Regions from separate parts of the Micromonospora sp. NPDC049903 genome, predicted to be linked through region 3. Evidence: riboswitches for the same ligand, from Rfam matches in the RefSeq annotation. Region 3 holds a riboswitch; each other region holds the start of a gene.
What was found. A riboswitch is a leader RNA that binds a small molecule or an ion and turns the genes downstream of it on or off. The one in region 3 is predicted to bind cyclic di-AMP.

Region 1 (4,203 bases), on a different contig from region 3:
ATGATGCGGCGACTCGCCCCGAGCCGCGCCGCTTCCGCCCCGCCACCCGCCGCCGGGGCCGCCGGGCCGCCCACCCAGCCGCCCGCAGAAGCGGGCGCGGAGCCGCCTGCGGGCTCGCCCGTGCAGCCACGTACCGGGTCGCCCGCCGGGCTGCCGAGGCAGCGGGTGGCGGGTGACGAGCCGAGCACCGCCGGTCGGCGCGACCCGCACCGCTGAGTCCATGGTGGATCGTCCTCCTCGGCCGTCCGACCTGCTGTTTCGTGTGTCATCGGCGGCGCGTCGCCGACGCGACACGCCCGTCGCCGATGCGATTCGACGGTGGTGGCGGTAGCGTGACGATGTGCTTCCCGTCGCGTCCGCCCGTCCCCTGTGGTGGCTGGCGCGCTGGGCGACGCGGCTGCTGACCGGGTTCGCGGTCGCCGCCGCGTTCACCCTCGGCGCCTGGGCGATGCCCGCCCAGAGCGGCCCCGCCGGGCACCCCGCCGTCGACCGGGTCGCGTCGTCCGTCCTGCTCGCGCAGTCGCCCCACGCAGGCTGGCAACCCACGTCCTCCGGCACGCTGGTCGCAGTGGCCGCCACCGGGGTCGTCGACCGTGTCGACCCGGTGGGCGTACCCGGACTGCTGCCGGAGGCGCGCCCGGAGGCGCAGCGGCCCGCCGCGACGGCGGTCGCGGGTCCGGCGACATCCGTCCCGACGACGGTCGCACCGGCCGCTCACGGTGCCCGCGCCCCACCCGGCGCCTGACCTGACGCCTCGCTGCGGCCCGCCGACCGGACTCCGCCGCAGCCCGTCCCGCAACGCCCGGGACCTCTGCCCGCGATGCACCCCGTCACCGCCCGCCCGGTCCCGTGGCGCCGCCACCGGACGACCGGATGCCGGCGCGGTCCGCTGTCAGCGCACCACTGCCCACGAGGTACCGCCATGGAGAAGACCGTCCTCTACCAGTTCCTGATCGAGGTGCCCCGAGCCGCCGCTATCTGGTCGGTGCTGCTCCTGCTCGCGCTGGGCATGCTCACCGCCCTGGTCGCCCGGCCCGAACCGGACTCGTCCGGCGCCGACGAGACCACCGGCCCGGCCGACGACCCCGCCGAGGCCGAGGCGGCCGATCTGCGCCGCTACGCCGGTGAGGTGGCCGTGGCCGCCGCCGGGGCCGCGCAGAACGCCGCCCGGCGGCAGGAGGCGTGGCGTACCGCTCAGACCGCTCTCGACCGGGCCTGGGCCGGATTCGACGAGGCGGAGAGCCGGGCCCGGCGGCTCGCCGGGGCCACCGCACTGCCGGCTCCCCGCACCCCGCGCACCGCCAGCGAGTACGCCGCCCGGGAGCGCTGGCTGCACCATGCGGCGATGCAGGCGCACTGGCGCGGTGACCTGTCGGCGCGGCAGCTCACCGACGTGCTGGCGCGTCGGGCCGGCTGGGATCCCCGACTGCACCCGGCCGAACAGGAGGTGGTCCTGGCCCGGATCGTCCGCGACAACCACCGGGCCGCATACCGGGCCGCCGCCGAGCGGGAACGGGCCGCCTGGAGGGAGGCCGAGCTGGCCACCGACGCGGCCCGGGTGCTCTCCGCCGAGGCGTACGCCGCCGCGCAGCGCGTGCGGCCGAACCTGCTCCCGGCGCCCGCCGTCACCGCCGTCGCACGTCCGGCCGCAGCGGTCCTGCGGTGGCGCCCGGCGCGCGTGGGGTGACCCGGCTCGGCGACCGGATAGTCCGGCCGGATTGGGTGAGCCCGGTCACATCCATCGCCGGAACGGACGCCGGGGCGGGATCCGCCCGAGACGTGACGCGATGCCCGGAGACATTGTCTGCGGGTGGTCCACCTGTCACCGCCTGTTGCGTCGATCGCCGTCGGTCCCGTTGCGCGACGTCGCTGACCGAACGCCCGAAAATCATCGACCTGGATCATGTTTACGCAGGTCAGAGCGGGTTGGCAGGGCAATGGCCGGCCAGTAGTGTCGGCCCGTCCGATGCGGTACCCGATCGCAGGAGGCGACGCCGCATCGACCCGCCTAATCGTGGTCTCACGAACCGGGGACCCACCGCACCACTGGGGTGAATCCGCGAGCCTCGGCTCACGGTAGGGCCGTCTTCCCGCCCGAACCCGTCAGCTAACCCGGTCGGCGGTGTCGGAAGGAGCTTTTCCTCTCGTGCATCCCCTCGTCGTACCCCTTGAGTTCCCGCACCTCCACGGCACCGCGGTGCCCGCGCTCGTCGGGCCGTCGGCCACGAGCTGACTGCGACCACCGCCCCGCCCGGTATCCGGGCGTCGCCCCTCGCACGGCCGTCCCCGTACTCGGGTGGTCCTCGACAGGTCCTGTCGAGCTGACCGCCGGAGCGGTTCGCCGTGCCTCCCTGAGCCCCGTGGAGGACTCCGTGAAGCAGACCGTCACGCGCCAGCTACGCCGGCTGGCCACCGAACGCCCCTACCAGGTCGTCGCCGCCTCGGCCGCCGCGCTGGCGCTGGCCACCGGTGCCGGTGCCGTACTCGTCGGCACCGAGGACACCCCGGCCACCGCGCACACCACGACCGCCGTCGCCGAGTTGCGCGGCGACACCGCGGTCTCCCGCGCCGAGGCCCGGGTGGAGCCGACCCCGTCGACCCCGCCGGGCAGCGCGGCCCCGAGCAGCGCCGCGCCGTCGCCGTCGCCCTCGCCGAAGGCCACCTCGGCGGCTCCCTCGCCGGTGGCCACCAGTGCGAAGGCCGCCCCGAAGGCGCCGGCGCGGAAGGTCCTGGACTACGACTTCCAGGCGCAGACCACCGGCTACTACTGCGGCCCGGCCGCGGTACGCAACGCGCTCAGCGCCGCCGGTGTCGACCGTGACCAGGACACCCTGGCCGTCCAGCTCGGCACCACGTACGCCGGCACCAACTCGGCCCAGGACACCACCCGGGTGCTCAACGCCACGGTCAAGGGCGAGCCGTACTCGACCACGATGTTGCCGGGCGGCTCGGCCAGCCCGGCGCAGATGGACCAGCTCCAGGCCGACGTGGTCGAGGCGATCACCGACGGGCGCGGTGTCGTGGTGAACGTGGCCGGCAGCGCCACCGACACCGGCGGCGGCTGGCACTCCTTCCCCGGTGGTCACTACGTCGCCGTGGTGGGCTACGAGGACGACGGTCGACTGGTCAAGATCGCCGACTCGGCCGACGCCTCGTACTACTCGTACTGGATGACCACCATCGATCTCGCCCACTGGGCCGCCACCCGCGGCTACTCCTCCTGAGATGTAAGGAAGGGTCCCCTGCTAACGCCTCGTGCATAGCAGGGGACCCTTCCTTCCCTCCAAGTGGCAGACTTCGCGCATGAGCGAGGAGTCGGGCGACCGGGCGGTGCTGGTGCTGCTGCACGGGATGGGTGGCACCGGCGACGTGTGGCTGCCCTGGGCGCCGCTGTTGCAGGAGCGGTGGCCGGGCCGGTGGTCGGCCCCGGATCTGGCCGGTCACGGCGCCGCGCCGCCGCTGCCGGAGTACTCGTTCACCGCTCTCGCCGACCGGGTCGCGGGGAGTCTCGCCCCCGGTGACCGGATCGTCGTACTCGGACACTCGCTCGGCGGGGTGGTCGGCCTGGCGCTGGCCGCCGCCGACCGGGGCGTGGCGGTCGACGCGGTGGTGGGCCTCGGCATCAAGGCGGTCTGGTCCCCGGCGGAGCTGGCCCGCGCCGCCGACCTGGCCGCCCGGCCGGTCACCTGGTTCGGCACCCGCGAGGAGGCGGCCCGGCGGTACCTGCGGGTGGCCGGCCTGACCGGGTTGCTCGGCCCGGAGCAACCGGCGGTGGACGCCGGGCTGCGGCAGGTGGACGGGCGGTGGCGGCTGGCCATGGACCCGGCCGCCTTCGCCGTCGGCGAACCCGACCTGGCCGCGCTGCTGGCGACGATCGACGTGCCGGTCCTGCTGGCCCGAGGCGAACACGACACGATGGTCACCGACGACCAGCTCCGGGCGTACGGCGTACCCGTGGTCACGTTGCCCGGTCTCGGTCACCACGCCCACGTCGAGGACCCGGCGGCGGTGCTGGCCCTGCTCGACCCCTGGCGCTGAGACCGCTCAGGTGGCGCTGGGCAGCGCGGCGTCGGTCGTGGCCCGGGGTGCCGGGGCGGTCCAGGTCGGGTCCAGCTCCCGCCGGGCGGCGCCCAGGAACGCCTCGGCGTACGACTCGGCCGGGAAGTCGCCCAGGTAGCGCCGACGGGTCGCCCAGCGCGCCTC
Region 2 (4,203 bases), on a different contig from region 3:
CAGGCCGGTGATCGAGTCCAGCCGCCCGGTGCCCAGCCCGTGCCGGGTGACGTTCAGCGCGCCGGCCGCCGCGCCGGTCCGGATCGCGGTGCGTACGTCACCGCCGCGCGCCACCACGGCGGCCACGCTGGCGGTCATCGAGTCTCCCGCACCGCGCGGGTCGGCCGCCTCCAGGCGGGGCATCTGCACCTCGAAGACCTCGCCGTCGACGAGGGCCAGCGCCGGCTTGTCGGCACGGCTGACCACCACGTTCTCGGCGCCGGTGGCGTGCAGCTCGTACATCGCCCGGGTGAGCTGCTCCTCGTCGTCGTCGGCCGCGCGGCCGTCGGCGATCAGCTCCTCGTGGCTGACCTTGACGAAGAACACCCCGCTGTCCAGCACGGCGGTGAGGTGGTCGCCGCAGAGGTCCACCACCACCCGGCTGCCGTTCGCGCCGAGGTCGGCGGCGAAGCGCCGGTACAGGTCGGCGGGGACCAGCGACGGGTCGTTCGGGCCGCTCAGGATGCTCACCGCCGCCCGCAGTCCCTCGCCCAGCGACAGGTTGTAGAGCTCGTCCAACTCGTGTCGACTCAGCGGCTGCCCGGTCACGTCGACGATCTCCTGCCGGGTGCCCTCGCGGCGGTCGTGTACGTACCCGCCGCTGCCGCCGGAGTCCCGCGCCACCACCTTGAGGTCGACGCCCTCGCTGACCAGCAGGGGCTCCAGCACCTGCCCGATCTCGCCGCCGAGCGCGGTGCAGAGCACCACGTCGACGCCGTGCGACAGCACCATCCGGGCCTGCCAGACGCCCTGACCGCCGGGGTGCAGGTGCAGCTCCGGAGTCTCGTTGGGCTGGTCGATCGTGACCGTGAGCAGTGGGGTCGGCGCGAAGACCATCACATGTCCGGTCGCCGCGCTCACGACGCACCGTCGCACTGGGTCCGCTGCGGTCCGCTCATAACCGTTCCTCCCGGTCGCCACGAAATGTCCGCTTCGATGTCGACGGTAACCAAGGTGGCCGCAGAGCGCGCGGCGACGGGCGGGGCGGAACCGAGGCAGCCGCCTCGGAGTGCGGGAACGACGACGCCGGGTGGACCACCCGCGAGGGCGGCCACCCGGCGTGCCGTGTGGATCAGTACACCGACAGGTGCACGTGGTTGGTGTGGTCGCTGGACGGGTCGCCCCGCGCGCCGCTGTACGTCCGCCAGCCGCTGCTCGGCAGCCAGATCTGCTTGTACCAGATCACGTAGAGCACGGCGAGACGGTCGGCGTTGTTGACGTAGAACGCCGCCAGGTTGTTGCCGTACGTCCGGTCGCCGCCGGTGGCGACCCCGCCGAAGCCGTTCTTCTGCGCCGCGAAGTCGCAGGCCCGACCCTTCGGGTGCTCACCCGAGCCGCCCGCGCGGTAGCAGGAGACGTACCGGGTGAAGCCGGCCGCCTTGGCCTGGTTGAGCGCGTGCAGGGTGCGGGGCGTGATGCAGCCGTTGGCCGGGGTGGGGTCGTTGACGCTGCACGACTCGGCCGGCCAGGAGCCGTTGGAGTTGCGCGGTGCCGGCTTGGCGGTGGCGCTGCTGGAACCGCCGCCACGTGCCGGGGTCCGGCTGGCCCGCTCCTGTGCCGCGGCCCGCTCGGCGCGCTCGGCGCGTTCCTCGGCCACGGTCAGCGAGCGCTCGGCCTGCTCCTTGCGCTTGGCCATCACGGCCACCTGCTTGCGCTGCTCCTGCACCTCGACGTCGAGGGCCTGCTTGGTCTTGCTGACCTCGTCCCGGGTGGTCCGCAGGTCCCGCAGCGCGCGTTCCTCGTTGGCCGCCACCGCGTCCAGCGCCGCCGCACGGTCCATGAAGCCGGCCGGGGAGCCGCTGTTGAGCAGCGCCGACGCGGCACCGAGCCGGCCGCCGCGATACGCCTGCGCGGCGATCTCGGCTACCTTGTCGCTGCGTTCGGTGAGCTGACCCTCGGTCGTGGTGAGCTGCGCGGCCAGCTTCTTCTGCCGGTCGACCGAGCGGTCCAGGGCGGTCTTGGCGTCGAGGTAGCCCTTGCTGGCCGCCTCCAACTGGGCGCGCAGCGCCGGTGTGCCGCCCTCGTCGCCGACGTCACCGGGGGCTGCGGAGGCAGCGCTGAACGGAGCGAGCGCGGCGCCCAGGGCGAGGGCGAGCCCCGCAGCGATCAGGGCCGCCGTACGGGCGGCCGGTCTCACGGTTGCCACTGCTGGCATGCACATGTCCTTCCGTCAGCCGCCGACCGGGTTAGCTGACGGGTTCGGGACGGAAGATCCCTACCGCTGGACGCGGATGCACCCCTGGAACATGGTTCCCCGGTTCGCCCTGGCGGGCGATTAGGCGGCGGTCACCGCCGGCACCGTCGAGTGCCGCCTGGCGGAGACCGGGTCCGAGCCTACCGGTGCTGGTGGGGCTGGTGCAGCCGGTGTGACTCCTGGTGTTCCCCTGATCACCAGTAAACCAGACAAATGGGATTCTTGTTGCCTTTCGTATTCCTCGTCCCGCTACCACTCCACCGTCCCACAGGCACCTGCGCTCGTCCCGGGCTCGATCTGCAACGTGGCGTGCGCGATGTCGAAGTCCTCGCGCAGTGCCTTACGGGCCGCGCGGAGCACCGTGCCGACCTCGACGCCCTCGGCGGTGGTCAGGTGGGCCGAGGCCACCTCCATCCCGGAGGTGAGCGTCCAGACGTGCAGGTCGTGGACGCTGGCCACGCCGGGCACCGCGGCCAGCCGGTCATGCACCGCAGTGACCTGGAGGTGCTCCGGGGCTGCCTGCACCAGGATGCGGACCGCCGCCCGGCCCAGACGCCAGGTACGCGGCAGGATGAACGCGCCGATCGCGACCGCCACCAGCGGGTCCGCCCACCACCAGCCGGTCAGCGCGATCAGCGCCGCCGCCGCGATCACCCCCAGCGAGCCGAGCAGGTCGGCCAGCACCTCCAGGTACGCCCCGCGCAGGTTGATGCTCTCCCGTGCCCCGGGTCGCAGCAGCGCGAACGCGACCAGGTTGGCGAGCAGGCCGAGCGTGGCCACCACCAGCACCGGCCCGGTACGCACCTCCGGTGGGTCGCCGAACCGGCGTGCCGCCTCGACCAGCACGTAACCGGCGACGCCGACGAGCAGCACGGCGTTGGCCAACGCGGCGAGCACCTCCAGCCGATAGAGGCCGAAGGTGCGTTGTGGATGTGTGTCCACGCGTCGGGTGGCGGTCACCGCCGCGAGCGCCATCCCGATGCCGAGCACGTCGGTGAACATGTGCCCGGCGTCGGAGAGCAGGGCCAGCGAGCCGGTCCACAGGGCGGTCACCGCCTCCACCACCATCAGGGCGGCGAGCAGCACGAACGCCGCCCACAGCCGGCCGGAGTGGCGGTGTGCGGCGTTCGACACCGAAGCGTGGTGGTGGTCGTGGCCCGCGCCCACGCAGACACCTTGCGTGCTGCGCCCCGCCGGGGACGGATCTATGCCGACATTGCTATATGTGCGCGCTCAGCCGGTCGGGTCGATCGTGGTCAGCCGCTGGGTGGCCCGGGACAGGGCGACGTAGAGCGTACGCACGCCGGAGCCCGGATCGGCACGGATCTCACCGGGGGCGACCAGCACCACGCCGTCGTACTCCATGCCCTTGGCCTCCAGGCTGGTCACCACCTGGAGGCGCTCGCCGCCGAGCCCGCCCAGCCAGGCCGCGACCTCGTCCCGGCGCGGCACCGGCGTGATCACCCCGACGGTGCCCTCGACCTCGCCGAGCAGCGCGCTCGCGGCGGTCAGCACACTGGTTTCCAGCTCCGCCGCCGGCACCACCAGCTCCACCGGGTCGACCCCGGTGGTCCGCACGGCGGTGGGCAGGGCCAGGTCCGGGTACGCCCGCCGGATCTCGGCCGCCGCCACCGCGAAGATCTCCGCCGAGTTGCGGTAGTTGGTGGTGAGCGTGAACCGGTGCCGCCGCCGACGACCCAACGCCTGGTCCCGGGCCCGGGACAGCTCCTGCGGATCCCCCGTCCACGCGGTCTGCGCCGGGTCGCCCACCACCGTCCACGAGGCCAGCCGACCGCGTCGGCCGATCATGCGCCACTGCATCGGTGACACGTCCTGCGACTCGTCCACCACCACGTGCGCGTAGTCGCGGTAGTCCTCCGGCCGCTCCCGGGCCGCCTGGCGGGCGGCCCGCTGCCGGCCGGCGTGCGTGCTCAGCTCGCGTACCCCACCGGCGAGCTGGAACGGGTCGC
Region 3 (4,203 bases):
ACAGACGCCAGTCGGCGTGCGGGGCGGCGCGGGCCGCGAGCGCCAACCGGGCCACCGTGGCGTCGTCGGTGACGGGTCGGGCGCGGCCAGCGACGTACGCCTCGTCGTCGCTCTCCTCCGCCGGGAACGAGTGCAGCGCGTAGCGCCCGTCGCGTTCCAGGTCGCGCCGCTTCGGCGAGTCGATCACGAAGCAGAAGAGACCGTCGGCGGTGATCACCGGGGAGACCGGGTGCACCCGGGGCCCGCCGTCGGCGCGGACCGTGGCCAGGTAGCCGAAGCCCGGGCCGTACTGCTGCATGAGAAGGCGGATCCCGTCGGCGAGTCGGGGCTCGTCGACGGCGAAATCGGACCAGGAAGCCATGCCGACATCCTATCGAACATACGTTCTAAGCAGGTAGTCCGACACGCAGGTCACGACTACCGGCCGCTAAGGTGTGGCGATGCTGCTCTCCGACCGCGACCTGGTCTCCGAGATCAAGGCCGGCACCCTGGCGCTGGAGCCCTTCGAGCCCACCCTGGTGCAGCCGTCCAGCATCGACGTCCGCCTGGACAAGCTGTTCCGGGTGTTCAACAACCACCTCTACACACACATCGACCCGGCCACCCAGCAGGACGATCTCACCTCGCCGGTGGAGGTGCCCGACGGCGAGCCGTTCGTGCTGCACCCGGGCGAGTTCGTGCTCGCCTCCACGCTTGAGGTGATCTCGCTCGGCGACCAGCTCGCCGGCCGGCTCGAAGGCAAGTCCAGCCTCGGTCGCCTCGGCCTGCTGACGCACTCCACCGCCGGCTTCATCGACCCCGGCTTCTCCGGTCACGTCACGCTGGAGCTGTCCAACGTGGCCAACCTGCCGATCACGCTCTGGCCCGGTATGAAGATCGGCCAGCTCTGCATCTTCCGGCTCTCGTCGCCCGCCGAGCACCCGTACGGCTCGCTCGTCTACGGCTCGCGCTACCAGGGGCAGCGCGGCCCGACGCCGAGCCGCGCCTGGCAGAACTGGCGTACCTGGCCGACCCGCTGACGACCGGCGGGCCCGCGCTGCGCAGACGCGGGCCCGTGGTCGTCCGCCCGGCGACTCAGCCGGGTCGGCCGAAACTGTGGATCGGACTGGTGTCCATCCGCTTCATCGCGATCGGCTTGCCGGCGCGGGAGGCGTGCACCACCCAGCCGCCGCCGACGTACATCCCGACGTGGTGCAGGTCTCGGAAGTAGAAGACCAGGTCACCCGGGCGCAGGTCGCCGCGACCGACCGAGGCGGTGACCTGCCGCTGCCGCGCCGCGTTGTGCGGCAGCGCCACCCCGGCCCGCGCCCACGCGGCCAACATCAACCCCGAGCAGTCGTACGCGTGCGGCCCCTCGGCACCCCACGAGTACGGCTTGCCGATCTGGGCGCACGCGAAGGTGACCGCCTCACCGGCCGGGCCACCCGGATAGGTGGCCGGACAGGGCGCCGGCCGCAACGGACCACCACCCCCGTCGTCGTACGCCCGCAGCCGCAACCGTTGCAGCCGCTCGATCTCGGTGTCGATCTGCCGCCGCTTCCCGGCCAGGTCAGCCTCGGTGCGGGTCAGCTCGGCGATGGTGCGGTCCAGTCCGGCTCGGGCGGCGGCGAGTTCGTCCCGCAGCTCACGCGCCTGGCGTACATCCTCCTGCTGGAAGCGGGCGTACCGGTCGAGCACGCCGAGCTGGGCGACGACCTCGCCCGGCGACCGGCTGCCCAGCAGCGTGTTCACGGCGCGCACCGGCTCGCCGCGGTACGCCCGCGCGGCCAGCGCGCCGACCCGCTTCATCGCCTCGTCCACCTGCTGTTGCAGCGGGGCTATGCGAGCGGTCAGGGCGTCCGCCTCCCGGCGGGTGCCGGCCAGGTCCTGCCGGGTCGCGTTGTGTCGTTCGATGACGGCTTCGAGCCGGTTCCAGTCCTCGTCGATCTGGCGCTCGATGTCGTCGACCGTGGGGTCGGCGTGGGCCGCCGTCGCGCCGCCGGTCAGCAGGACGGCGGTCGCGGCGAGTGCGGCGAGTGCGGTGGTGCAGCGGTACCAGCGGAATCGCGGCGCATCCGTCGTCGGGCCGGGCTTCGCCGACCGGTACGACGGAGGCCGCGGGGCATGGTGTGCCACCGGGCTGCGTACTCCTTCTTCCCAGACCGCCTACCGGGTTAGCTGACGGGTTCGGGCGGGAAGGGGACGCCCTACCGCGACCATCGCGGACTCACCCCGGGAACCTGGGTCCCCGGCTCGCTCGGACAGCGACTCGGCGGTGTCGGACCGTCACCGCCCCGGGTGGGCGGTTGTGCCAGCGGCCCGACGATTGACCAGCGTAGGGACGACCAGCGTCGATACGCAACACACCCACACCGTCACTCTCGGTGCATTAATCCGACAACGAAGAAGGCCCCCGGTCGCTTGACCGAGGGCCTTCCGTGGTTCCTGCGTACGCGCTCAGGCGTCAGCCTGGTCGACGGAACCCGGCGACCGGCATCGTCGTGATCGGCGAGACGTTGACCGGGACACCGGCACGCGCCGCGTGCACCATCGTGTTGTTGCCCAGATAGATCCCGACGTGACTCACGTCGCTGCGGAAGAACACGAGGTCACCGGGGCGGGCGTCGGCCCGCGAGATCGCCTTGCCCTCGCGCCACTGGGCGCCGGTGAAGTGGGTCAGGGAGATACCCGCCGCCCGGTACGCGTACTGGGTGAGACCGGAGCAGTCGAACGAGTTCGGCCCGGTGGCACCCCAGACGTACGGCTTGCCGACCTGCGCGCAGGCGGTCCGGATGGCCGTCCGGGCCGCGTCGCTGACCACACCGTTGATGGTCGGGCAGTTGGTGGTCTTGACCGTGGTCACCGGAAGGGACCGCTCCAGCCGCTTGATCTCGGCGTCGATCTGCTTCTTCTTCGCCGCAAGCTGCTTCTGCTTGGCCTCCTGGTCGACGATCAACGCGTCGAGCGTGGCCTTCTGGTCGTCGTACTTCTTGCGGATCTTCATGACGCCCTCGAGCTGGCGGCGCTCCTCCCAGGCGAGCCGGTCGAGGAGGGCCATCTGCTCACCGAGCTGGTCCGGCTTCGCGTTGAGCAGCACCGCGCCGAGTTCCTGCGACGGGCCGGTGATGTAGTACCGGGAGGCGAGGCCCGCGACCCGGTTCATCGCCAGCTCCGTTTCCAGGGCCAGCGGCTGGATCTTCTTCTCCAGCTTCTCGGCCTTCTCGCGGTTGACCCGCAGCTCCGAGCGCACCTTGTTGAACTGCTCGATGGTGGGTTCGAGCTGCTGCCACTGCTTGTCGATCTGGCGCTCGATCTCGTCCACCGACGGCTCGGCGTACGCGGGCGCGGCGACCAGACCAGCACCGACCGCAGCGGCGGCGACCAGGACGACCAGACGGCGAGCGACCTTGCGCAGCCCGCGCGCGGGGGTGGGGCGTCCCGGCGCATGACGATGGAGGGGCATGGTTGCCACCGGCACCGACTCCTTTGCGACCGACCACCGGGCGTCCCGCTAGCGGTAAGGGGCGAGACAGACGACCCACGGCGGTCGGTGCCTCACATTAGGGGAACGCGCGCGGCGGAATCAAGGCGACCAACGGCTCATTCACCTTTGCGCGACCGATCGCACACAAAGGGTGTCGACCAATTCGTTACAGTTATCTACGCCAATATAAAAATCGGGACGTGTCGGCATCCGTACAGATGCCGCCACGTCCCGACGTACGCGCTGGTCACCCGGCGACCGGCTCGCCCTCCTCGGCGCCCCGGGCCTGCTCGGGCTTGACCGAACGCAACAGCACGCTGGCCACGTCGACCACCTCGACCTGGTCGCCGGCGCCTTTGCCGTTGACTCCGTCACTCAGCATCGTCGAGCAGAACGGACAGCCGACCGCGACGGTCCTCGCACCGGTGGACATGGCCTCCTCGACCCGATCCACATTGATCCGCTTGCCGATCCGCTCCTCCATCCACATGCGCGCGCCACCGGCGCCGCAGCAGAAGGAGCGCTCGCTGTTGCGCGGCATCTCGACCAGGCCGTCGTCGGCGCCGACGGCGCTGCCCAGCACCTCGCGTGGCGGGGTGAAGACCCGGTTGTGCCGGCCCAGGTAGCACGGGTCGTGGTAGGTGACGCCGCCGTCGACCGGCTGCACCGGGGTCAGCTTGCCGGTGGCGACCAGGTGCGCCAGCAACTGGGTGTGGTGCACCACCTCGAACTCGCCGCCG
Region 4 (4,203 bases), on a different contig from region 3:
TACGTTATCCTCGTGTTCATGAGCACACCCGCGCCGATCCGCGGCTACACCGCCAGCAAGGACCAACTGCTCGCCCGGCTACGTCGTGTCGAGGGGCAGGTACGCGGCGTCGAGAAGATGGTCGACGAGGATCGCTACTGCATCGACGTGCTCACCCAGATCTCCGCGATCCAGGCCGCGCTGGACAAGGTCGCTCTCGGCCTGCTCGACGGGCACGCCCGGCACTGCATGCACGAGGGCGCCGCCGAGGGCCGCGCCGACGAGATGGCCTCCGAGATGATGGCCGCCGTCGGCCGCTTGATGAAGCGCGGCTGACCCGCCCGTCGCCTGATGAGGCGCGGCTGACCCGCCCCACCCGCACGCCCGGCCGGGAGTGTCGTCTCCGACGCCCGCCCCCGACACACGCTCGCGACCTGCGTTCCGATGCCGACCTGGCTACCATTCGCCACGATGGCCAGCCGACCCGGAAGCCTCCCGGCCCCCGCCCGCCGTCGGGCACGCACCACCGCCGCAGCAGACCTTCGGCGGCCCGTCGCCGTACCCCCGACACGGTCGCGCCGCACTGCCGCCGCCCGCGTGTGGCGGTGTGACACGGCCGCAGCCCTGCCGCGGTTGCGCACCCGGGCCGCAGCCCTGCTGCGGTTGCCGAGAGCCGGCCCTGCCCTCACGGTACGCAGCCATCCTGCCACGCTCGGGCCATTCCGGATGCCCGCCGCAGCGGCCGACCGGCGGCGCTGAACCTTCTCGCCCGCCGGTACGTAGTTCGCCTTGGAATCGTTGGGAGACAATGAATGGGCGCCGACCACACCCGTTCCGCTCCGCCCACCCCACCCCGGGTGCGGCGGATCCTCATCGTGACGGTGGTCCCCCTCTTCCTCGTCACCCTGGTCGCCGCGCTCATCCTCTGGCCCTCGGACCCGCCGCGACCCGAGGCCGCCGACGACACGCCTCGTTACCACGGCACGGTCACCCGGGTGGTGAACGAGCCCTGCCCACCGAACCCGGTCGTGCCCGAGGGCACCCCGACCACCGCCGGGCAGCAGTGCGGCACGGTGACCGTACGGGTCGACAACGGCCCGGACGAAGGTCAGGACGTGCAGACGCCGCTGCCGGACGGCCCGGGAGCGCCACGGGTCAGCGTCGGCGACGAGATCATCCTGGTCTCCCTGACCGATCCCGAGGACCCCTCGCTCAGCTACTACAACATCGCCGAGCACCAGCGGGGTAAGCCGCTGATCTGGCTCGCGGTGCTGTTCGCCGCCGCCATCGTGGCCTTCGGGCGGCTTCGCGGCCTGGCCGCGCTCGGCGGTCTGGCAGCCAGTTTCGCCATCCTGATCACCTTCGTGCTGCCCGGCATCAGTGCCGGCCAGCCGCCGTTGGTGGTCGCCATCGTCGGCGCGGCGCTGATCATGTTCGTGGTGCTGTACCTGACACACGGCATCTCGGCACAGACCTCGGTGGCCGTCCTCGGCACGCTCGGCAGCCTGGTGCTCACCGGCCTGCTCGGGCTGGCCGCCACCCGGGCCACCCACCTGACCGGCTTCGGCAGCGAGGACGCCACCACGCTGTCCATGTTCCGGGGCGACGTCGACCTGCACGGCCTGCTGCTCGCGGGCATCATCATCGGCTCGCTCGGCGTGCTCGACGACGTCACGGTGACCCAGGCCGCCGCCGTGACCGAACTGCGTCACGCCAACCCGAGCTTCACCCGCCGGGAGCTGTACCGCTCGGCGACCCGGGTCGGCCGGGCCCACATCGCCTCGGTGGTGAACACCATCGTGCTGGCGTACGCGGGCGCGTCGCTGCCGTTGCTGCTCCTGCTCACCGCCGACACCCGCGCGCTCGGCCAGATCGTGACCAGCGAGTTCCTCACCCAGGAGATCGTCCGCAGCGTGGTGGCCACGCTGGGGCTGGTCGCCGCCGTACCGCTGACGACCGCACTGGCCGCGCTGGTGGTCACCGCCGGACGGCGGGACACGCCGGAGCCCGGCGGGTCCGGCGGCCACGACGACGGGCCGGACGGCGGCGGCCCCACTCCCCCGACTCCCCGGCCCGGTACGGACCGGACCGAGGCCCTGCACGCGCTCAGCACCGCGCGTGCGCGTGACACACCCCCCGCCACCGGATCGCGGTGGCCCGACCCGGACAGGAGCACGGACACCACATGGTGACACCCCGCAGCGTGACCGCCCCTGCCGACACGGTTCGTGCCCGTGTCGTTGGTCACCCATCGCGATTACGAAATGACGCATCTAGCCGGGTTCGGGGCGTAGAGACCGACATGGACCGTCGGGTAACCTCACAGCCGGTCACCGACGAAGGCGCGCAGCGGCGCCTGCGGTGCCACCGCCCAATCGCCGCGAGGCGAGCCGGGGACCCAGGTAGGTGGGGTGAATCCGCGTCAGCGGTAGGGGCCACTTCCGTTCCGAACCCGTCAGCTAACCCGGTCGGCGGTCGATGGAAGGGAAAGAAGTGACGGCACCCCTACGCCGCTGGATGACCCCTGTGGTGGCCGTGTTCGCCGCGTTCGCCGTGTTCGCCGGGCCCCTGCCGGCCATGGCCGCGCCGAACCCACCCGCGCCAGCCGAGCACGACGACGACCCACCGATGCTCAACGACCTGATCGAGTCGGCGAACCGCGACTTCTCCAAGGCCAAGAACCAGCTGGAGCGGTCCAAGAAGCGCCAGCTCAAGCTCGACGTCGAGCTGCGCCGCGCACAAGCCGACCTCGACGCGCTCCGGCCGCAGGTCGCCGAGATCGCGACGCAGTCGTACCGCACCGGCCGGGTGGGTGCGATAGCGATGTTGTTGCAGAGCAACGCGCCGGACTCGTTCATGGACCGCGCGTCCGCCCTGGACGAGTTGAACCTGTTCAACGACAAGAAGTTGGGCGAGGTCAACACGATCCGGGAGCGCGCCGACCAGGCCAAGCTCGCCTCCGACGCCGAGGTCCGTGAGCAGCAGAAGCTGACCAACGACATGGCGCGCAAGAAGACCGAGGCGGAGAAGTCACTCCGCCTGGTCGGTGGCGAGAGCCTGACCGGTGGCCTGGTGGCCGCCACCTCGCCGGTCGCCCGGGTGGCGCCGAACCGCGCGTCCGACGGCAGTTGGAAGCCGGAGTCGTGCAGCCAGAAGGACCCGACCACGTCGGGCTGCATCACGCCGCGCACCCTGCACATGTACAAGGAGGTCAAGCGGGCCGGCTTCGACCGCTTCGTCGGTTGCTGGCGGCCCGGTGACAAGTTCGAGCACCCCAAGGGCCGGGCCTGTGACTGGTCGTTGCAGAACAGCGGGTTCAGCCCCTGGCACAACAACGACACCCGGATCTACGGCAACAACCTGGCGGCCTTCCTGGTCCGCAACGCCGACCGGCTCGGCATCTACTACGTGATCTGGAACCGGCAGATCTGGTTCCCGACCGAGAACAGGTGGCGGTCCTACAGCGGCCCGTCCAACCACACGGACCACGTGCACGTGTCGCTGCTCTGAGCACCGTCCGGGTGACATGCGAGGGCCGCTCCGCCGTCTGGCGGAGCGGCCCTCGTCGTCCGTGTCGGGCAATCCGGCGGATCAGCCCACGGGCGTGACCACACCCGACATCTCGGCAGGTTCCGCCGCGACGGTCCGCACCTCACCGGCGGCCAGCCGGTACGACATGCCCACCACCGCGCACCCGCCTGCGGCCACCTCGGCGGCCAGCGCCTCGGAGGACTCCAGCATCGCCTCGACGGTCTGCGCGATGTGGATGTCGACGATCGCGTCCAGGTCGTCGACTCCCGCCTGCTCGGCCCGGCGCAGGCTGGGCACCACCGCGTCCACCACGGCCCGCAGGTGCCCCGACGGAGCGGTGCCGGTGGCCGCCGCGGCCCGGGCCGCCTGGACGGCACCGCACGAGTCGTGCCCGAGCACCACCACCAGCGGCGTACGCAGCACGCTCACCGCGTACTCGACGCTGCCCAGCACCTCCGGGCCGATGGTGTGCCCGGCGGTACGGACCACGAAGAGATCACCCAGCCCACGGTCGAAGATGATCTCCGCAGCGAGCCGTGAGTCGGAGCAGCCCACGATCACCGCGAAGGGGTGCTGCTCGGCGGCGACGGCGGCCCGGTGGCTGGCGTTCTGGTTGGGGTGCCGGAGCGTGTCGGTGACGAAGCGGCGGTTGCCGGCGACCAGCTCGGCGAGGGCGCGCTCCCGCGAACCGGG

Region 1: linked by a shared signal. The riboswitch ahead of ACIBO1_RS15400 (C39 family peptidase) and the one ahead of ACIBO1_RS10970 (NlpC/P60 family protein) in region 3 are both predicted to bind cyclic di-AMP.
Region 2: linked by a shared signal. The riboswitch ahead of ACIBO1_RS24575 (coiled-coil domain-containing protein) and the one ahead of ACIBO1_RS10970 (NlpC/P60 family protein) in region 3 are both predicted to bind cyclic di-AMP.
Region 4: linked by a shared signal. The riboswitch ahead of ACIBO1_RS03150 (coiled-coil domain-containing protein) and the one ahead of ACIBO1_RS10970 (NlpC/P60 family protein) in region 3 are both predicted to bind cyclic di-AMP.

The regions. Positions count from the first base shown of each region.
Region 1 is NZ_JBITKL010000008.1:76,570-80,772, forward strand. It holds gene ACIBO1_RS15385 (acyltransferase family protein) at 1-216, shown strand, start outside; gene ACIBO1_RS15390 (hypothetical protein) at 341-745, shown strand; gene ACIBO1_RS15395 (hypothetical protein) at 923-1,687, shown strand; cyclic di-AMP (ydaO/yuaA leader) riboswitch at 1,996-2,137, shown strand; gene ACIBO1_RS15400 (C39 family peptidase) at 2,361-3,224, shown strand; gene ACIBO1_RS15405 (alpha/beta fold hydrolase) at 3,304-4,038, shown strand; gene ACIBO1_RS15410 (CDP-glycerol glycerophosphotransferase family protein) at 4,045-4,203, opposite strand, start outside.
Region 2 is NZ_JBITKL010000020.1:34,449-38,651, reverse strand. It holds gene ACIBO1_RS24580 (1-phosphofructokinase family hexose kinase) at 1-876, opposite strand, end outside; gene ACIBO1_RS24575 (coiled-coil domain-containing protein) at 1,112-2,194, opposite strand; cyclic di-AMP (ydaO/yuaA leader) riboswitch at 2,199-2,331, opposite strand; gene ACIBO1_RS24570 (cation diffusion facilitator family transporter) at 2,483-3,400, opposite strand; gene ACIBO1_RS24565 (HelD family protein) at 3,467-4,203, opposite strand, start outside.
Region 3 is NZ_JBITKL010000004.1:291,522-295,724, reverse strand. It holds gene ACIBO1_RS10980 (pyridoxamine 5'-phosphate oxidase family protein) at 1-361, opposite strand, end outside; gene dcd (dCTP deaminase) at 441-1,019, shown strand; gene ACIBO1_RS10970 (NlpC/P60 family protein) at 1,075-2,115, opposite strand; cyclic di-AMP (ydaO/yuaA leader) riboswitch at 2,128-2,264, opposite strand; gene ACIBO1_RS10965 (NlpC/P60 family protein) at 2,444-3,457, opposite strand; gene ACIBO1_RS10960 ((Fe-S)-binding protein) at 3,711-4,203, opposite strand, start outside.
Region 4 is NZ_JBITKL010000001.1:766,575-770,777, forward strand. It holds gene ACIBO1_RS03140 (metal-sensitive transcriptional regulator) at 19-315, shown strand; gene ACIBO1_RS03145 (YibE/F family protein) at 792-2,171, shown strand; cyclic di-AMP (ydaO/yuaA leader) riboswitch at 2,338-2,469, shown strand; gene ACIBO1_RS03150 (coiled-coil domain-containing protein) at 2,473-3,489, shown strand; gene ACIBO1_RS03155 (carbonic anhydrase) at 3,571-4,203, opposite strand, start outside.